3 regions of the Exiguobacterium sp. N4-1P genome follow, and region 3 is predicted to be linked to each of the others. Evidence: riboswitches for the same ligand, from Rfam matches in the RefSeq annotation. Region 3 holds a riboswitch; each other region holds the start of a gene.
The links. A riboswitch is a leader RNA that binds a small molecule or an ion and turns the genes downstream of it on or off. The one in region 3 is predicted to bind S-adenosylmethionine.
Positions count from the first base shown of each region.

Region 1: another riboswitch for S-adenosylmethionine. It lies ahead of metK (methionine adenosyltransferase); the one in region 3 lies ahead of A0126_RS14490 (LLM class flavin-dependent oxidoreductase).
Region 2: another riboswitch for S-adenosylmethionine. It lies ahead of msrA (peptide-methionine (S)-S-oxide reductase MsrA); the one in region 3 lies ahead of A0126_RS14490 (LLM class flavin-dependent oxidoreductase).

Region 1 is NZ_CP022236.1:2,174,323-2,181,277, forward strand. Features, by position in the region: gene A0126_RS11215 (MDR family MFS transporter) at 1-671, opposite strand, end outside; gene A0126_RS11220 (tRNA 5-(aminomethyl)-2-thiouridylate-methyltransferase MnmM) at 798-1,433, shown strand; gene A0126_RS11225 (alpha/beta fold hydrolase) at 1,472-2,176, opposite strand; gene A0126_RS11230 (GNAT family N-acetyltransferase) at 2,254-2,742, opposite strand; gene metK (methionine adenosyltransferase) at 2,884-4,092, opposite strand; SAM riboswitch class I at 4,221-4,347, opposite strand; gene pckA (phosphoenolpyruvate carboxykinase (ATP)) at 4,580-6,148, shown strand; gene A0126_RS11245 (EAL and HDOD domain-containing protein) at 6,216-6,955, opposite strand, start outside.
Region 2 is NZ_CP022236.1:371,851-378,805, forward strand. Features, by position in the region: gene A0126_RS01985 (NAD(P)H-dependent flavin oxidoreductase) at 1-359, shown strand, start outside; gene A0126_RS01990 (DMT family transporter) at 772-1,200, shown strand; gene A0126_RS01995 (Crp/Fnr family transcriptional regulator) at 1,212-1,889, shown strand; gene A0126_RS02000 (DMT family transporter) at 1,902-2,381, shown strand; gene A0126_RS02005 (ribonuclease FAU-1 family protein) at 2,404-2,949, shown strand; gene msrA (peptide-methionine (S)-S-oxide reductase MsrA) at 3,372-3,902, opposite strand; SAM riboswitch class I at 4,010-4,116, opposite strand; gene A0126_RS02015 (M20 metallopeptidase family protein) at 4,187-5,359, opposite strand; gene A0126_RS02020 (putative quinol monooxygenase) at 5,448-5,741, shown strand; gene A0126_RS02025 (SH3 domain-containing C40 family peptidase) at 5,797-6,955, opposite strand, start outside.
Region 3 is NZ_CP022236.1:2,827,813-2,834,767, reverse strand. Features, by position in the region: gene A0126_RS14500 (DUF2325 domain-containing protein) at 1-594, shown strand, start outside; gene A0126_RS14495 (DUF975 family protein) at 662-1,336, shown strand; SAM riboswitch class I at 1,527-1,631, shown strand; gene A0126_RS14490 (LLM class flavin-dependent oxidoreductase) at 1,705-2,763, shown strand; gene A0126_RS14485 (ATP-grasp domain-containing protein) at 2,760-3,707, shown strand; gene A0126_RS14480 (SRPBCC family protein) at 3,812-4,270, shown strand; gene A0126_RS14475 (ABC-F family ATP-binding cassette domain-containing protein) at 4,400-6,022, opposite strand; gene A0126_RS14470 (prohibitin family protein) at 6,317-6,955, shown strand, end outside.

The DNA.
Region 1 (6,955 bases), 650 kb from region 3:
AACCAAAGCAACGCATACCCGACTGAAACGTAGAGCATCGTCCGAACCGACTCCTTCGATAACGGCTCACGGACTTCTTCCGTCGTAAACTCTTTTTGTCGTTTAACCTGCGGCGCCTGAATCCAGTTCAAACCTATGAACAGAACAATCGCAAACACTACATAGAGCAATAAGTTCGCGATGAAGATAAATTGAATATCAATCGCAGCAATTTGACCACTGACTGCCGTACCGAGCGCAACTCCAACGTTTTGTGCTACATAGATTGCATTAAAGGCACGTCGTCCGCCTTTTGGCCAAATCAGACCGGTTAATGCGTAAATCGTCGGGAACACCATCCCCCCGACGAAACCGATCAATCCAAGCATCGTCACATAACCAATGAATGTCTGATGGAACAACAGCAGACCAATCGAAGCAATCACGAGTCCGATGACACTGATGATGAGCGTCCGCTTCCCACCTAAACGATCAAACGCTTTTCCACCCATGTAATTTCCGACGATTGCGAGCGCAGAGTTGACGAACAAGGCCATTCCTGCCTTGGTCATGGATTCGCCTAAGTATTCATGAATATATAATGTATTAAACGGCCATAAAAAAGAGGCTCCTGTCGTATTGATCGCCATCGCCAACACGAGGATCCAGACCGCACGAGGTAATTTCGGCATAATAGGTGTCCTCCAATATAGTTCTCACCCTTGCCACTTTACGAAATTGTTCTGTGTTCTGTCAAGAAACTTCATTTTGAATGAATCATCGGAATAATGGTATAATCAGGAACAAAAGAATACGTGATGAACGAACAAAGAATAATCTTACTTGAACAGGAGTCTGAACCCATGTCACTAGCCCGCGTCTTACCTTACGCCAAAGAACTCTTAGAATCTGTCATCCACGAAGGAGATTGTGTCGTCGATATGACTGCCGGAAATGGTCACGATACCTTGTTTCTTGCGGAACAAGTCGGACCAGACGGTCGTGTTATCGCCTTCGATGTACAAGAACAAGCGATTGAAGAAACGAAACGTCGTCTAGAAACCGCTCACGTCAAAGAGTGGGTCGATCTCTACCACGAAAGTCATATTCATGTTGGCGCACGCCTCGTTAATGAAGCCCGTCCGATTCGAGCAGGCGTTTTCAATCTTGGTTATTTACCAGGAAGTGACAAGTCCGTCACGACGACCGGTGAAGATACGTTAGAAGCGCTAGGTGCTTTGTTACCTGTCCTCGTACCCGGCGGTTTAATCGTCCTCGTCATCTATCATGGACATGTAGAAGGAAGACGTGAACGGGATGCTGTTCTCGATTATGTCGAAAGTCTTTCGCAGCAAGACTACGCCGTCTTACAGTATCGTTTTCTCAATCAACAAAACAATCCACCTTTCATCATCGCCATCGAAAAAAAATTAAAAAAGCAAACACTCGATTAATAGTAAAAGACGCTGTCAGCACGACAGCGTCTTTTTTGTCATTCCTCAACCATCTTCAAAAAAAGCAATAATTTTTCAGCGAACCGCGTATTGAGACGTTCAAAGCTGAAATGCGGAAATCCATGGAGCCGTTGAAGATAGATTTGATCGCCACCCATTTTCCGGCAAATCTCTAACGTATATTTTACGTCCGCGAATTGATCGTCCGGTGCATAAAAACAAGCGAGGTTGACTCGTGGTAGTTTCTTCCGCTCTTCATCATGTAAGACGATTTCTTCTTCAATCTCCCGGTACTGTGCATATGTCAACTCACCGAGACGTGCCGTATCTTCACTATTTTGACCAAACGGCAACATCCCGAGTGGCGCATCCGGTCGAAAACGATCGAATGCACTTGCAAATACTTGTTTGACGCCACCGAGTTGTTTTGAATTATGCCAATCAAATAACGGCGAAATATACGACAAACTCGCAATCGGCAATTCATATTCCTGCAGTAGCCGGTTGACGACGAGTGCGCCCATGCTGCAGGCGATGATATGAATCGGTAACTTTCGTTTTCCGGCTTCTCGTAAAGCATCCTTCAGCAGTTGTTGATGTTCCTCAAGCGATATTCGGCGCGGTGCGTCTACACGTAACACTTCATAATCCTTTTCAAGGACTCGAATTAACGCATCGCTCGGCGTCGCTCGCAGTTGAAGGGGATAGACAAGTACGATAATTCCTGTTGCTTGATCTTCCACAAACTCACCTCTTCATACAAGTATCTCTGTATTATAACGTTTACATCTTGATGTCAAAACCATCTTAAGTTGGATTTTCATTCATATATACGCTTTAAGCGTGTCACAGGTTCCACTTGACCGAAAATTTCTTCAGTCGTTTCACTTTCTTCTTTAAAACCGAAAGAGACTAGAAACTGGCGCGCTTTATAATTTCTTGATTCAACGTAGACTTCAATTGGAGAAGCACCTTGGTGTTCAAGTTCACGAATCAACTTTCGCCCAATCCCATTTTGTTGATATTTCGGTAGTACGTACAAGCGAACGATTTCCCACGTGCCGTCAACATCGATTGCATGGATGAAACCGACGATTTCTTCCTCGATAATGGCGACATTGAAATATTCTCCCCGCGCTTCCTCCGCCGTCCGAATTGCTCGAACGACTTCTTCTTGCGGATACGCCTCTTGTACGAAATGGGCTTTCGAGCTTTCCGAGTAAATCTCTTCATACGTATCCATCCAAGAGGTGATGGCAATATCATGAATGCGTGCCGCATCAGTAGGAATTGCTTCGCGTATCTCCATATCGGACTCCCCCTTTTTTCCGTTTACCGGTACATGTTCTTTTACCCTGTTCTAGAAAAATCATTCGTTTCCCTCCAAAATTCGAGACAAACAAAAAAAGTTCAGAAACAAACTCGTGCGAGTCTGCTTCTGAACTGAAAATTAAGCGAATCGTTTCGCTTGTTCTTCAAGAATTGCTGCTTTATCAGTTTGCTCCCATGGTAATTCGATATCTGTACGACCGAAATGACCATAAGCTGCTGTCTGACGATAAATCGGACGGCGAAGATCAAGCATCTTGATGATCCCTGCTGGGCGAAGATCGAAATTTTCGGCAACGAGTTCGACGAGTTGTGCTTCTGGAAGTTTACCTGTTCCAAACGTATCAACTGCAATCGATACTGGGTGCGCGACACCAATCGCATACGCAAGTTGAACTTCTGCTTTATCTGCAAGACCAGAAGCTACGAGGTTTTTCGCGACGTAACGTGCTGCATATGCTGCAGAACGGTCAACTTTTGTTGGATCTTTACCAGAGAATGCGCCGCCGCCATGACGTGCATAGCCACCATACGTATCAACGATGATTTTACGTCCAGTTAATCCTGCATCACCTTGTGGTCCACCGATGACGAAGCGACCTGTCGGGTTAATGAAGAACTTTGTTTCCGCATCGATGTATTCTGATGGAATCACAGGTGCGATGACATGCTCTTTCAGGTCTGCTTGGATTTGCTCAAGCGTCACTTCTTCTGCATGTTGTGTTGAGATGACGATTGTATCGACACGAACCGGTTCGTTGTTCTCATTGTATTCTACAGTTACTTGCGTCTTACCATCCGGACGGAGGTAGTCAAGTTGTCCAGTTTTACGGACTTCTGCGAGACGACGAGCAAGTTTGTGTGAAAGTGAGATCGGAAGTGGCATCAATTCAGGCGTTTCTTTCGTTGCATAACCGAACATGAGACCTTGGTCCCCTGCACCGATTGCATCGATTTCTTCATCTGACATGTTACCTTCGCGTGCTTCAAGCGCTTGGTCAACACCGAGAGCGATATCTGCTGATTGCTCATCGATTGAAGTCAATACAGCACAAGTGTCTGCATCGAAACCATATTTAGCGCGTGTATAGCCAATCTCACGAATTGTTTCGCGAACGACTTTCGGGATATCGACATAAGTCGATGTCGTGATTTCACCTGCGACGAGGACAAGTCCTGTCGTGACAGATGTTTCAGCAGCGACACGAGCATTCGGATCGGCTGCGAGGATTGCATCTAAGATAGAATCCGAGATTTGGTCACAGATTTTATCCGGGTGACCTTCAGTAACTGACTCCGACGTAAATAGTCGGCGATTAAGGTTTGTCATGTTTGACCCTCCCAAAAAAGAATTTGACGGTGTACTCATTTCCCCTAGTTGAGTGGGACGGTAAAATGAAAAAAACCTCTCCATGTCCAAAAAATGGTCAGGGAAAGGTTGTGCGTTCTTCCTTTACCCTCTTATCGTTCGAAGTGTTTACTTCGCTTCAGGAGAGCACCTTTTCCTTCATTAATAGAATTCTTAATGTAGGACGGTTGCCGGGTTTCTTCGGGCCTTGTTCCCTCCACCTGCTCAGAATAAGAGTATCCGTTACGAATTACATGATATAAAGTTGTGACCACTCTGTCAAGCTACGTTTTAATTTCTAGTCGAAACTTTCCCGAAGAGATGTTAAACTGTTAATGCTGAAAGCGTTTCCAAATAAATAGAAATCAGCGCTAAAAAAGGATTGCTCACCCTTTAGTATGTCATATATAATAAATGTGTCATACTAAATGTCAGAGCTAAACCAACGTAGGGGAAAGGTGGGGTCAGGATGCCGATGACGGTCCTGAATATCGAAGAGCTACTCAAGAAGGAGCATGTGTTCAAACAACTATCTGTTGCTGAGCTAGTCGAACATGCAATTCGTAACGAAGAAGGGGTTCTTGCTGAAAATGGCGCTCTGTCTGTAGAAACGGGGAAATTTACAGGTCGTTCACCTAAAGACAAGTTCATTGTTCGCGATCAGTCATGCGAGTCACATATCGATTGGGGCCATGTCAATCAACCGATGGAAGCAGACAACTTCGAACAACTTTTACAAAAAGTTCTTCGCTACATGAATGAAGCAGATCAGCTCTACTACACAGAAGCTGCTGCTGGTGCAGACACTCATTTTACCCTTCCGGTTCGGATCGTGACACAATATGCTTGGCATAATTTGTTTGCAAAACAACTATTTTTGCGTGAATATCCGACAGAAGCTGCTTTTGAGCCTTTCACGGTTATTTATGCGCCTCACTTCAAAGCAGATCCGAAAGTCGATGGAACGAATTCCGAAACGTTCATCGCCATGTCATTCGAACATCGGATTGTCTTAATCGGTGGAACAGAATATGCGGGCGAAATCAAAAAATCGATTTTCTCTGTCATGAACTACCTTTTACCTCAACGAGACGTCTTATCGATGCATTGCTCGGCTAACGTCGGTCATGAGGGTGACGTCGCTTTATTCTTCGGATTATCCGGTACTGGTAAGACCACACTGTCTGCTGACGACAGTCGTCAATTGATTGGTGACGATGAGCACGGGTGGTCCAACGACGGCGTCTTCAATATCGAAGGTGGCTGTTACGCAAAAACGGTCAACCTATCGCACGAAAAAGAACCACAAATCTTTGATGCGATTCGTTTTGGCACTGTCCTCGAAAACGTCGTCCTCGATGATGCACGAATTCCTGACTATGATGATACGTCAAAAACGGAAAACACACGGGCCGCTTATCCGATTACAGCGATTGATAATATTGCAGTACCATCACGCGCCGGACATCCGAAAACGATTGTCTTTTTAACAGCTGATGCTTACGGCGTCCTGCCGCCAATCAGTAAGTTGACGAAGGAGCAAGCGATGTATCACTTCTTATCCGGGTATACATCGAAGTTAGCCGGGACAGAGCGTGGCGTAACAGAACCGGAAGCGACATTCTCGACATGCTTCGGTTCACCCTTCTTACCGCTCATTCCTGAAAAATATGCAACGATGCTCGGTGAGCTCATCGACCGGCACGGTGTCACGGTTTACCTCGTCAATACAGGCTGGACGGGTGGCGCATATGGGACGGGAAGTCGGATGAAGCTTGCATATACACGGACGATGGTCAATGCAGCTGTCAACGGCACACTCGCTGATATCCCGACGGAAGAGCATCCGATTTTCGGGCTACACATGCCGCTCGAAGTCCCTGGTGTCCCAAGCGACTTACTCAACCCTGTCAAAGTTTGGTCGGATGCTGATGCGTATGAACAACAAGCACGGGCTTTGGCGACTAAATTCAAACAAAATTTCACACGGTTCGATAGTGCAACTACTGAAATCAAATCAGCAGGGCCACGTGTTTAATTAAATTAAGATAATTAAAAGGCACCAGACACTGTATGTTCAGTGAGCTGGTGCCTTTTAACGTCCATCAGACGATTGAATCTTCTTCATCCGGTTGCAAATGAAGTTCTTTTTTAGTCAACCAATCTTGACTCTCTTTTAATAGTGCATAGGCACGCTGTTTTGAAATACCAAAACGATGGGTTAGTTTTTCAAACTGTTCAAATTCACCACGGTCGGCACTAATCGCGAGCAATAAACAATCACGAAACGGATGATCTTTTCCTTGTAACACGATTTTCAACGTCGACTCGATTGGTAATTGATCAATGATTTCATCAATATCGACTGACAGTAATGCATCGATATGCGAGAGTAAGCCAATCATGTAGGCACTTTCCGGACGTAACGTCTTTGTTTCAAGTGCAAATAACTCGCATAACTTGGCACAATGCAGTGAAGAACGCAACAACTCGTCTGACCACTTGTACGGACTCGCAAGTCGCATCTCTCGTAAAACGATTAACGAAATCCAACTTTTAAGTTGTGAAAACCCGAGTAGTGAAATCGCTTGACGAACGGATTCGACGGTATTTCGAAGACCAATCCCGGGAGAATTGATGAGCTGGAGGACTTGCACACTAATGTATGGATTTCCTTCGATTTCATCGACGACTTGGTCATAATACTCATCTGATTCGAGCCACTTCAACATCTTTAACAATACAGGCAATTGTGGCGGAACAGCCTTCCCTTTCATCAACATCGGTTTTGCATAAAAATAGCCTTGGAACCAGTCGTACCCCATGCTCAAACTACGAAGATGAT
Region 2 (6,955 bases), 580 kb from region 3:
CGCGTCTGATTGCGACGCAAGAAGCAGTCGTTCATGCGAACTACAAGAACCATCTCGTAGAAGCAACGGATCTTGAGACACGAATCATCGGTCGTTCCGTCGGTCGTGTCCGGCGTGTGTTAAATGGACCGTACGTTGCTGCACTACAAGGTGTTTCGTCGCTTGATGAGTTTAACGCGAAGACGACAGAAGCGTATCACGTGACGGGTGCGGTCGATGGTGACGAGGTCAACGGGTATGTCAACGCCGGTCTCGTGTCTGGTCTCGTTACAGATATTCCGACCGTATCTGAATTATTCGAGCGGATGCAACAGGAAGCGTATACGCAAATTGAACGGGTGCGGGCGGATTATATGTAATCGAGAAGTGAGGCGGATTGTAGACAACGTGCGATCGGGAGATTAAGCGTCGTTATTCGTTGCTTTCCTCGGGCGAGGCGCAAGCCGTTGCTCCTTGATCCTAACGGACAACGCGCAGGGTCTTGCCTGCCTCTGAACGTGCGTTAAAAAACGCACTTTTCCCCGTAGGAATCAACGAAACATGACGTTTTTTTTAGATAATACCGCTTTGAAGACGAGGCGAGACGGGGAAGCGCGAACGGATTGCATCCCGATATCGCATGGTTACGCCTCTTAATCGATTATCTACACGCTGAAGACGGGCAATCCGTCTTTTTTTATACAATTTTTTAAAATGGGACATTTGTCCTTTTCAGATAAGGTGAAAATAGTGTCTACTCATAACAGAAGAAACAAAAGGAGGTGCCTTAAAGTGCAGGGAGTTATATTCGCATTAATGAGTGGACTATTCATTGCGTTGCAGGGGATTTTTAATGCCCGTTTAGGAGATGCCATTGGTCCGTGGTTTTCGGTGACGATCGTTCATTTCGTCGGATTGATGGGGTGCTTAGCGATTTATAGTGTGGTTCGTGACCGGAAAATCGGCGGTTTTCGACAGCTTCCGCTCCTCTATGCCAGTGGCGGATTCCTTGGCGTACTCGTCGTCGTGACCGAACTGACGTCGATTCAGTTACTTGGCATGACGTGGGCGATGTGTTTGTTGCTCGTCGCACAAATTTTATGTGCATTCGTGATTGATTTGAACGGCTGGTTTGGTGTCATCAAAAAAAGGAGTAACCGGGGACAGTGGATCGGGATCAGTTTGATGCTTGCCGGAGTTGCGATTTTTTCACTGTCCTAAAGGGAGGGCCTATGCAGACGATTGAGACCTATTTAAAACAGTACGACTTAGCGGATATTTTTACGGAGACCAGTAAATCTTATTTACGCATCGAAACGTTTTCGGAAGGGGACCTGTTATGTGTGACGGGTGAACCGATTGACCGGATGTATTTCATCGTCGAAGGAAAAATTAAAATCTCTGCAGCATCGGCTGAAGGGAAACAACGGATTTTACGCTTCAAAAAGGCGATGACGGTGATTGGTGATGCGGAATATATCAATCAACGGGAAGTCTTGAATACCATCGAGGTGATTACGGACGTCGTGGCACTCAGCATTCCGTATGCGATCTTACGTGAGCACAATACGACGAACACCTTTTTACAATTTTTACTGCGGGTCATTACGACCAAGTGGTACGCGGACTCGAAATCAGCATCATTTCATGTCCTCTATTCGGTCGAAGAACGATTTGCCGGATATCTGTTATCGATTACCTCGGACGTTTCCGACAGTCTGTTTTATCAAGAGATGCGAACGTCGAATCTCCATGACGTCGCCGATTGGCTCGGGACGAGTTACCGTCATTTAAACCGTATCATCTCAACACTTTGTGAAGAAGAAATCTTGGCGAGACGACGCGGGAAAATCATTATTTTAGATGTAGAGCGGATTAAAGAAAAAGCGAATGGCAATAGTTACGAATAAGGAGGGGCTAGCGTGGGACTAGGTATGTTTTGTGCGATTACGGCAGGAATGATGATTAGTTTACAGACGGTATTGAATGCACAGATGAGTCATGCGTTCGGGGCATGGGCGACGACGACCCTCGTCTTTTTTGTCGGGTTCATCGGTTCACTGTTTGCGCTACTCGTATTTCGGGGTGGCACATTCTCGAACATTCAAACGGTCGAACCGCTTTATTTATTCGGTGGTCTGGTCGGTGTCGGTGTCGTATTTTGTGTGATGCGCGGGATTCAGCTGCTCGGTCCATCGATTGCGATTTCGGTCGTCTTGATTTCGCAACTGAGTTTTGCATTATGTGTCGACTTGTTCGGTTGGTTCGGTTTACCGGAACTTGAGCTTTCGCTCGGACAAGTCACTGGATTGCTTGTGATGCTAGCCGGTATTTTTGTGTTGAAACGATATCAAGTCGTAGAAATCGAATCTTCGGATGAGTTGTCGGAAAAGGTATCGTAATGGTTGAATGGGGCGTGTGAAGATGCTAAAGCGAAGAGATGGAAAACGTGAGAATTGGAAGCGAATCACCGAGAGAGCGTACGCACAGTCATTAATCGAGACAGAAGAGTTTGAAGGGCATGTAACATTATTGCATGCCCTTCAAGTATCGCATCCCTTGAACGTTCATTATGAAAAGGGACATGTCTGTATTTTGGATGATGGTTACATGTGGCTGCAACAGTTCCCGTCAAATGCACACCATGCTGTTACAACGATGTTCGATGCGAGTGGAAATATTGTGCAGTGGTATATCGATATTTGTTTGCAGAATGGTTTTACTAATGGAAGTCCGTGGTGGGAGGACTTATTTTTAGACATCGTTCTGCTACCGTCTGGTGATATGTACATAATGGATACTGATGAACTGGAAGATGCTTTATCTCAAGGTGTCATTGATAAAAAACAGTATGAGTTAGCATGGGGGGAAGTTGAAACCCTCAAAGCCAAAATTAGTACGGGCGATTTTGAATTGATCAAGTTAGCGCGTCACCATAAGGATACATTAATGAATGTGATGAATAACTAGAGTCGACAGAAATCAAAACCTTTTAGGCTACCTTATCAAAAAGACAATTGAAAACTTTTGACTACATAAACATGCAGACAAAGGAACGTGGGGGGGAAGCTTCTTCCTTTTTCGTTGCTTTCCTCGGGCGAGGCGCAAGCCGTTGCTCCTTGATCCTCACGGACAACGAGCAGGGTCTTGCCAGCCTCTTGGCAGCGCGTGTTCACGCGCTTTTTCCCGTAGGAGTCAACGAAAAACGAAGCTTTCAGGGTGTACCGCAGAGAAAATCATAGAGTAGTGTTAGAGCACAGTCTGTCTCGAATCGCTTTGAAGACGAGATGAGACAGGGAAACGCGAACGGATTGCCTCTTGTTATAGCATAGTCACTCTTCATAAGAGTTTGTCTACATGCTGAAAGCCCGCACGAAGCGGGCTTTTTTAGTTTAGACAGATACTTCTTCTTTCCAAGCCACATCGATGAATTCATCGCGACCGGATGCTTTCCGGTCTTTTTTGTAGTGTTCCGGATTCTTTTTGTGGAAGTTTTGATGATAGTCTTCTGCTGGATAGAAGGCTTGTGCCGCTTCGATTCGTGTGACGATCGGCTGCTTAAAGCGATTGCTCGCAGCAAGCGCGTCACGTGAAGCAATCGCAGCAAGGCGCTGTTCTTCCGTATGATAAAAGATGGCAGGTGCGTATTGTGTCCCACGGTCCTGGAACTGTCCGCCGGCGTCAGTCGGATCCGTTTGCGGCCAGTAAAGTTCGAGTAACCGCTCGTATGAGAATAACGCTGGATCAAATGTAATCTCGACGACCTCCGAATGACCGGTCGTGCCTGTTTTTATTTGTTCGTATGTCGGATTTTCGATTTGTCCTCCTGTATAACCGGAAACAATTCCGTGAATACCGGGCAGTTCTTCGAATGGTGTCACCATGCACCAGAAACAGCCTCCTGCGAATGTTGCTTTTTCCATCTATATCTCGTCCTTTCCGCTGGCGGTAGTCGCCCTATAATCATTCGTGCTCTGACAGCGAGAAAACGAAAACGACTCCTTTGCTTGGTTGCAAAAGGAGTCGTCGCTTTTTATCAACCAAAGCTTGCGCTTTGCTGGTCGTAGCACCTTGCCACTGAAGGCAGGTTGCTGGGACGTCATCGATCCAGATCTCTCAGTCCACTCTTGATAAGTGTTATATGAAGTTGATTAAATTCGTTATCATTGATGTGATAATAGCATCTCTAAAACGACAAAGTCAATCCTTAAGATTCTAAAGCATGAAGGACGGTTGCACCTAAGGCTTTTGCGCCGATAAGCAATGCCTGTTCATCGATTTCATATTTCGGGTGATGTTGCGGATAAATCGTACTCCCATCCGTTTTGGCGGACCCCGTAAAGAAGTAGCTTCCTGGGATACGCTCTAAATAATAGGCGAAATCATCGGCTGCCATCATCGGTTTGAGTTCTTTGACAGATGCCTCACCTAAGAAAGCCGTCGCTTCTTTAACGAGATTTGTTTCTACCGGATGATTCCAAAGGGAAGGATAACCCGTCGTAAAGTCGATGGAATAGCTCGCACCGATTCCGGCACACGTCGTCCGGGCAACCAAATCGACCTGCTGTCGTAACTGGTGACGCAGCGCTTCGTCAAATGTTCGAATTTCTCCGACAATCCGTGCCTCACCAGTAACGATGTTCGGAGCCGTTCCGGCGTGGAATGAACCGATTGCGATGATGGCAGGTGAAAACGGATCAACGCGCCGACTGACGAGGTGTTGGAGATTACAGACGAGTTGTGCCCCGGCGACGAGTGCATCTTGTGTTTTATGAGGGGCTTGCGCATGACCACCCTGTCCGTGGACGACGATTTCGAATTCATCGATGGCGCACAGCGTATGTCCTGCGTGATAGCCGATTGTTCCGACAGGTAAGTCATTTTCGAGATGCGTACCGAAAATTGCATCGACCCCGTCAAGACAGCCGTCTTCAATCATTTGAATGGCACCACCCGGGAAGACTTCTTCCCCGTGTTGATGAATGAATACGATTGTTCCGTGAAGGTCTTCTTGCAGTGCTGTAAAGGCCGAGGCAAGACCGAGTGCAATCGCCGTATGTCCGTCATGTCCACACGCATGCATGACACCCGGATGAATCGAACGGAAGGCGAGATCCGTTTCCTCCTGCAGTGGCAGGGCATCGAAATCGGCCCGAATGGCGATGGTCTTTCCAGGATGTTTTCCTTTGAGGGTCGCGACGATCCCGCTACCACCGACGTTCCTGCGGTAAGGGAGACCAAGCTCATCATAAAATGAGGCGATGGCGTTTGGTGTCCGCACTTCTTGAAAAGAGAGTTCCGGGTGACGGTGCAGATCACGACGTCTTTCAATGATTTGTTGTTCGAGTTGATCGAGTTGAGTGAAGAGTTGCTGTTGCATCATAATCATCCTTTCAGGTTTTTGAGGTATGACTTTCTATAAAACGGGTACAGATAGGAGTAATGAATGATGAGGAGGAAAACAAGTCATGGGAGAAATTATTGTCAACGCGGTCATCACAGTCAAAGCAGGTTTAGCCGATCAAGTCTTTCCGATTTTAAGTACGGTCTACAAAGCTTCACAAAACGAGCCGGGGTGCTTGCGTTATAGCTTACATCAATCGATTGAAGATGAACATCAGTTCATGCTGTATGAAGTCTATCAAGATGAAGAAGCGTTAGAAGCGCATATTGCGTCAGACCACTATAAAGCGTATCGCGAGCAAATCGAATTGTACTTAATCGATCGCCAAGTTACGAAATATGCGGAAATGACATTTTAATGTTAGCTAAAAGAAGCGGACCTCCCGGGTTAGGGAAGGTCCGTTTTTTTAATCATTACATTGATTTGAAACCGAGGAAGTGCTCACGCCAGTGCGGCTCGTAAATTGAACTGATTTGCAGTTGTGATCCTCCGGCATGAATGAAGTGTTTACTATCTAACATGATCCCGATATGCGAGGGGCCATCCGTATACGTGTTTTCGAAGAAGACGATATCCGAGCGTTTTCCGGAACTGATACTTGTGCGTTGATTTGTAAAGAACGCTCCGTACCAGTAACCGCGGACATTCGTCCGTCCGCCGTATTTTCCGGCTTGGTTCGTCGCATAATGAATCAATCCGGAACAATCGAATCCACCATTCGCCACGTTTTGTGATCCCCATGTGTACGGAGTACCGATATGGGCAACAGCAGCTTGAATCAACTTTTCGCCACGTGAATTATTTTTCTTGTCAACTTTTGTTTCGCTCGTCACTGTAAGGGCCGTCACCGGGATGTAGACGGGCGTCCAGCCGGACTGAATGACATAGAAATTACCGACGCGGTAACGTGGATACACACGCTTGCCTTTTTCGACCAACCCGGCACTTTTTGGACTGGCAGGTGTGTCATAAAATGAAGTCGTTGCTTTGACCGTATAGACTTTTGAACGATTGATGGCTTGCTCGTTATACCGCATATCCGGTTTGCTCGTTCCGATATAAGGATTGAGGACGTAACCCGTTTGACCATTCGGTAGACGGACTTGCCAAAAGTCATCATCAATCGATTTTAACCCGATCAATTTCGTTCCTTTGCTTAAGTGACTCGCCGGACGACTGTAGGCGACGTCAGCAGAAAAGAGTGGTGTCTGGTTGAAATGGACGTAAAAGACGGTCCCGACTTTGGCTTTAGACGTCGGTTTATTTAAACCGAGCCGACTTGAGTCAACGAATCCGAAGCGTGATCCGATTTTGACGCGTGTGTAGTAACCGCTTTTTCCATAGGTCGTGATTAGTGCTCCTTTTTTCAGTGTCCCAATGTTTCCGCTAAGACTGGCTTTTGGATGGACGACCAACTTGTCTTCGGTCACGTAACGTGTCCCTGTCGTCGCATACAGATCTGCTTTCGTTGCTGCGAGCGAACTCGTCAAGACGTATGCATATTCACCGCGGAAGATGATTCGGCTATAGGCGCCGCTCGTCCCGTAAATCGTCAAGAGCGTGTTCTTTTGA
Region 3 (6,955 bases):
GAAGTACCGACCATGACGGAATTACCGGCACGCGACGTATCGAATGGTTCGCCCGAGTCCGCCACTGCGTCACCTGCAAATAAACAGGCGAAAACAGGACGCTACGACAAGATGATGCAACGGAAACCGAAGGCGAAGAAAGTCAAAAAAGAGCGGCGCCTCCGGGAGAAAAAAGCCCATCAGCTCGAACGCCTCGATACGACGACGTTACCCGGTCAACCAATCGAATTCGTCGATAAAACGGCACTCGATTTTGCTTCCTACGACGGCATGCGTCTCGTCATCGTCGGTAATGAGCAACAGCGCGCCGTCTACCGCGACTTCTTTGCGGAGACGGGAGTCGAATTAATCCATCTTGGCGGTGACGCCCAAGCCGCGAAAAAAATCGCCTGTCTCGCGAAAAAGACGGACGCGATCGTCGTCGTCAAAAGTCGGGTTTCTCACGCAGCAGCGGCACATGTTCTCGTGCAAGCAAAAAAGCACGATATTCCGTTTGCGATTGAACGACTCGATGGACGACGCTCTTTGTATACGGCGTGCCAGCAACAACTTGAAAAAGCAATGGTCCAACGTTTACTAAAAGACGAGCGTTAAAAAGTGAAACCTCCTCAAAAATAAACCGTAAAGAAAGGTAGCACTTATTTTTGAGGAGGATCTTTCGATGTCAAAACAATTAAAATTAGCAGCGCGCGAGTCGTTGCAGGGACGATGGGGCTTCATGGCATTAATGATGTTGTTGTTCTTAATCATTCAAGGCGTTCCGAACGGATTTGCGTCCTCACCCGAAGAGGATTTCCAATTTATCGACTTGATTGGTATGCTCTTGACGGTGTTGACCTTACCGGTTGCAATGGGATGGTCATGGCTCGCCCTATCTGTCGCCCGAGACGAGCAGACGAAAGTCGCCGATTTGTTTGAGCCGTACAAAATGTTCTTGAAAGCCATTGGAGTGTCAATCGTCCAAACCTTTTTCTTAGGGCTATGGTTCTTACTTTTCATCATTCCAGGAATCATTAAGTCATTCTCTTACATGTTGACGTATTACATCATTCGGGACGAACCATCGATTGGCATCCTTGATGCCATTACGCGTTCACGCCAAATGATGGATGGACACAAAAAAGAGGCGTTTTTCCTCGTCCTTTCGTTCATCGGTTGGTTCTTGCTCGGAATTGTTACGATCGGAATCGGTTTCCTCTGGATTGGCCCGTACTTCAGCGTCACAATCGCGAAGTTCTACGATCGCGTGCGTGGGGAAGAAGTTTCGACGACTGGTCACCGGACAGCCATGATGGATGCAAATCACAATGACTCACCGTTCGTATCACCAGAATGAATTGATTTTGAACAGCACCATACAAAGCAGGGATTGCCATCTTAAACCGATGTGCAATTCCTGTTTTTAGCTTCTAGACAAAGAAGTATCAAGAAACAGAGTGATTTTCCAAATGTTTTTTAATTCCGATAGGAAAAGAAGGTTTAAAGGTTGCTTTACTCTGCTAAAAGATGTACGCTAATTTCAATTATTCTTATCACGAGAAGTCGAGGGACTGGCCCGACGACACTTCAGCAACCCCGCATGAGCGGAAGGTGCTACTTCCAAGAGGAATTTATTCCTTTGAAGATAAGAGCCGACAGTAGACATTCGTCGCTCTTTTCTAAACGAAAAGAGCGATTTTTTTATGCAAAAAGGGGGCACAGGGGATGGAATACGGATTTTGGTTACCAATCTTCGGAGGTTGGTTACGAAACGTCGAGGATGAACAAATGCCAGCGACATTCGATTATGCGAAACAAGTCGCACAGACGGCAGAACGGATTGGCTTTTCTACGACATTGATTGCAGAATTGAACTTAAACGACATTAAAGGAATAGCCGAACCGAGTCTTGAGGCGTGGACGACGGCAGCGGCCATCGCGGCGACAACGGAACGGTTGGAAATCATGACAGCCGTCCGGCCCGGTTTTCATAATCCGGCGACGACAGCAAAGATGGCGGCGAACATCGATCAGCTGAGTAATGGACGCTTCACGCTCAACGTCGTCTCGGCCTGGTGGGAGGAAGAAGCCCGTCAGTACAATGGGATATTTACAGCCCATGACGAACGATATGCCCGGACGGAAGAATTCGTGACGGTCATGAAAGGATTATGGGCGGACGCATCACCCTATAGTTTTGATGGGGACTACTATCAGCTGGAACGGGCAGAGCTTCACCCGAAACCCGTTCAGCGTCCCGAAATCAAGCTCTACGCTGGTGGTGAGAGTGAGACGGGGAAACAGACGATCGTCAATCACTGTGATGCCTATGTCATGCATGGAGGAACGGTCGATGAAGTCGCGACGAAAATTACGGATATGAAAACCCGCCGCGCGGTGACCGGGAAACAGCCGCTTGCGAGTTTCGGACTGGCGGCCTATATCATCTGTCGCGAGACGGAAGAAGCGGCGCTCGAAGAATGGCGCCGGATTACGAACGTCAAGGAAGACGGTGCCGGATATGCCGGATATGACGACTTCGTCAGTAAATCGCAACTCGAACAACAGGTCAAACGAAATGACTATTCGGTCTCAAACCGGGGACTGCGTCCGAACTTGATTGGGACGCCGGATCAAATCGCAGAACGGATTCTTGAATTTGAAGCAGTCGGCGTGACATTGCTCTTGCTTCAATTTTCTCCGCAACTCGAAGAAATGGAACGCTTTGCCCGCGAGGTCATGCCACGCGTCGAAGCGAAACGAAAGGTAGGTCAACTAAAATGACGAAAATTCATATCTTACACGAAAATCAGGAATGGACGGATCATTTAATCAAGCGACTCGAGGAACTCAACTTACCGTATGAACAGTGGCACCTCAACGAAGGGGTCGTCCCACTCGATGAAACACCACCGGAAGGCGTTTTTTACAGCCGGATGAGTGCCTCGTCCCATACGCGCGGGCACCGCTATGCACCAGAATTGACGGAAGGGGTCCTCGCTTGGCTCGAAGAACATGACCGGACCGTTTTCAACGGAACTCGTGCGTTACGACTCGAGGTCAGTAAGGTCAACCAATACACCGCCTTACGAAAAGCAGGTATCCGTGTTCCGAAAACGACGGCAGCCGTCGGACGTGATCAAATCGTCCAAGCCGCTCAAAACATCGGAGTATCGTCGTTCATCACGAAACACAATCGTGCCGGTAAAGGACTCGGCGTTCAATTGTTCCACTCGATTGAAGCACTCGAGACGTATCTTGACGGACCGACATTCGATGAGCCGGTCGACGGCATCACGTTGATTCAAGAGTACATTCAAGCACCTGAACCCTACATTACGCGTTGTGAATTCGTCGGTGGTAAGTTCGTCTATGCGGTCCGTGTCGATACGTCGGAAGGATTCGAGCTCTGCCCCGCGGATGCTTGTGTCATCGATGATTTGTTCTGCCCGGTCGGAGAAGAGGCGGCAGAGACACCGATGAAATTCCAAATTGTCGACGGGTTCGATGACCCGATCATCGCCCAGTATGAAGCGTTCCTGCAAGAAAATAAAATCGCGGTCGCCGGGATTGAGTTCATCAAGGATGCAGACGGGACGATTTATACGTACGACGTCAATACGAATACGAATTACAATTCGGACGCTGAAGCGGCAGCTGGGAAGTTCGGGATGCTGGAACTCGCAACATTCCTTGGTCATGCGTTAGAACGTCAAACCGTGAAGTGAACATCAAAAACCACTTGAAGTAAGAAAAATACCCTGATTGTGCCGGAGTCGAGCGTTAGAACGACGGACATCAGGGTATTTTTAAACTAAAAGGAGGTGGTGTCATGGTGACGTGGCGTGAAGAAAAAGTACTTGCGATTCCAATCGAACAGGCGTGGCATCTGTTTGATCACGATCGACTGCAACGACTCATTCCGGGTGTCGTCCAGCATGAGGTGATTGAACGTAAGCCGGGCGTCGTCGGATCGACGTACCGGCAAACCTACATGCAAGGGAATCGTCTTGAAACCTACATCGTGACCGATCTCGCTTATACGAATGAACCGGACTATAAACAAAATACGATTGGTTTTACGTTAGCGAAGATGTTTCGCCTTGAGATGTCGTTTGCGCTGAAGCGAATTGATGCGACGAGCTGCCGTTTGATTTACACGGGGAAAAATGAAGGCGTCAACTTCGTCGGTCGCAGTCTCTTATCGTTAGGCGGAGAACGTGAAAACGAGAAAATCGTCAAAGGATTTCTCGAGCGGCTCGAAAAAGAAGTGAAGCAAATCCAAGAATAAAAAGGTACGCTTACTCTCGATTACTGCGAGAATAGGCGTACCTTTTTAAGTAAGGAAGATGATACTTAACAAAAAAATATAAACGTATTTACAAAAAACTGCCCCCGATTAACGAGGACAGTCGACAAATCAATGTGCGTATAACGCAGTCAATTGTTGTTGGATTGAATCGTTGTTGAGGTACTCATCGTACGTCGTTTCTTTATCGACGATTCCGTTTGGTGTGAGTTCGATGATCCGGTTCGCAATCGTTTCGACGAACTGATGGTCATGCGAGCTGAAGAGCATCGCACCTTTGTAAGCAATCAAGCCATCGTTGAGTGCTGTGATTGATTCGAGGTCTAAGTGATTCGTCGGATCGTCAAGGACGAGGACGTTTGAACCACTGAGCATCGCTTTCGATAACATACAACGGACTTTTTCTCCCCCAGAGAGGACTGACGCTTTTTTCATGACTTCTTCTCCGGAGAAGAGCATCCGACCGAGGAAACCACGGAGGAATGTGTCACTTTCATCAGCTGGTGAGTATTGGCGCAACCAATCGAGAATCGTTTTGTCAGACCCTTCGAAGAACTCCGAGTTGTCTTTTGGCAAGTACGATTGTGACGTCGTAACACCCCATTTGAATGTCCCGCTGTCTGCTTCCATTTCACCCATCAAAATTTTAAACAGTGTTGTGATGGCGATATCGCTTTGGCTGATGAATGCCACTTTGTCTGTTTTATTTAATGAGAAACGGACGTTGTCGAGGACTTTGACGCCATCGATTGTCTTCGAGAGACCTTCAACCGTCAACAAATCGTTTCCGATTTCACGTTCCGGTGAGAAACCGACGAACGGATAGCGGCGTGATGACGGACGGATGTCGTCAAGTGTGATTTTATCGAGCAACTTCTTCCGTGACGTCGCTTGTTTCGCTTTTGAAGCATTCGAGCTGAAACGCGCGATGAAGGCTTGAAGTTCTTTAATTTTTTCTTCTTTTTTCTTGTTTTGGTCGCCAGCCATCCGTGAAGCGAGTTGGCTTGACTCATACCAGAAATCATAGTTCCCGATATAGAGTTGAATTTTCCCGTAGTCGAGATCGGCCATGTGCGTACAGACGTTGTTGAGGAAGTGACGGTCGTGGGAAATAACGATGACCGTGTTCTCAAACCCGATCAGGAATTCTTCGAGCCATTTGACAGCTTTCAAATCAAGACCATTGGTCGGCTCATCGAGTAACAGAATATCCGGCTTACCGAACAACGCTTGCGCGAGCAAGACTTTAACTTTTTCTCCACCTGTTAATTCAGCCATTGTTTTTGTGTGAAGGCTTTCTTTGATTCCGAGACCTTGAAGGAGCATCGCAGCTTCAGACTCAGCTTCCCAACCATTCATTTCTGCGAATTCTCCTTCGAGTTCAGCGGCACGCATGCCGTCTTCATCCGAGAAGTTTTCTTTCATATAAATTGCATCTTTTTCTTTCATGACTTCATACAGACGTTTGTGTCCCATCATGACGGTTTCGATGACTTGGAACTCTTCATATTCATAGTGGTTCTGACGGAGTACGCCAAGACGCTCACCCGGTGTGATGATGACATCGCCTTGTTGTGCTTCGATGTCTCCTGCAAGAATTTTGAGGAAAGTCGATTTACCGGCGCCGTTCGCACCAATCAGACCGTAACAGTTACCTGGTGTGAACTTGATGTTGACGTCTTCGAATAATTTGCGGTCCGCAAAGCGGAGGCCGACGTTTTGTACTGTAATCATATAGAGATGAACCCTCGTTTCTAGTGTGTGATGTGCTGTTACGAGTGTACCACAAAATGATACGGCTCGTTTCAAGGACAAAGTTCTTTACATGTTAAGACAGATTCTAAAAATAAGCAACCATGGTCATGAAACATTTTCTGAAATCAACCGTATAAGTTAAAGAGGCAGGATGAAGGAGGGATGAGAAATCATGGCAACATTGTTTACCTTACTGTTTTTCGCACTCATCGCCTTGTTAGGAATCGAACTGTATAAATATATCCAAGACAAAATTGACAAAGGGGACTCATAATGAGAGAAATCAAACCAAAGAAAAGAATTAACCCAGCGATGATCATCGCCGGTGTCATCGTCGTTGCACTCCTTGCCATGACACCGTTCATCGTCGAACAGATTGAACCGGGGCAAGTCGGTGTCGTCTACAAACCGTCAAGCGGTGTCCAGGACGAAACACTTTCGCAAGGGTGGCACGTCGTTTCACCGATCACACGTGTGACGGAGTATCCGATTCGGACACAAACGAAGTCGCTCGACAATATGACACTCGCGACAAAAGACGGGAAGAACATTGTTGTCGACTTTACGTACAGTTTTGCAGTCTCTCCCGATCAAGTCACGAAAGTATTCAATAAGTTCGGACCGATCGATATCGATGAAATCGCAGATGGCTATTTGAAACAACGTTTATATGATGCGTCACGAGAGCAAATTTCGAAAGTAACGGTACTCGAATTGTTCGGTGAAGAGTCAGGAAATGTTTCAACGAGCATCCAAACGCAATTTGCAGAAGACGTTAAAAAAATCGGTTTCATCATTGAGGACGTTGCACTCGGTGCTCCGAAACCAGATGAAAAAACACAAGAAGCCATCGATTCTCGTGTTAAAGCTTCACAAGAGCTAGATAAGAAGAAAACGGATCTCGCGATTGCC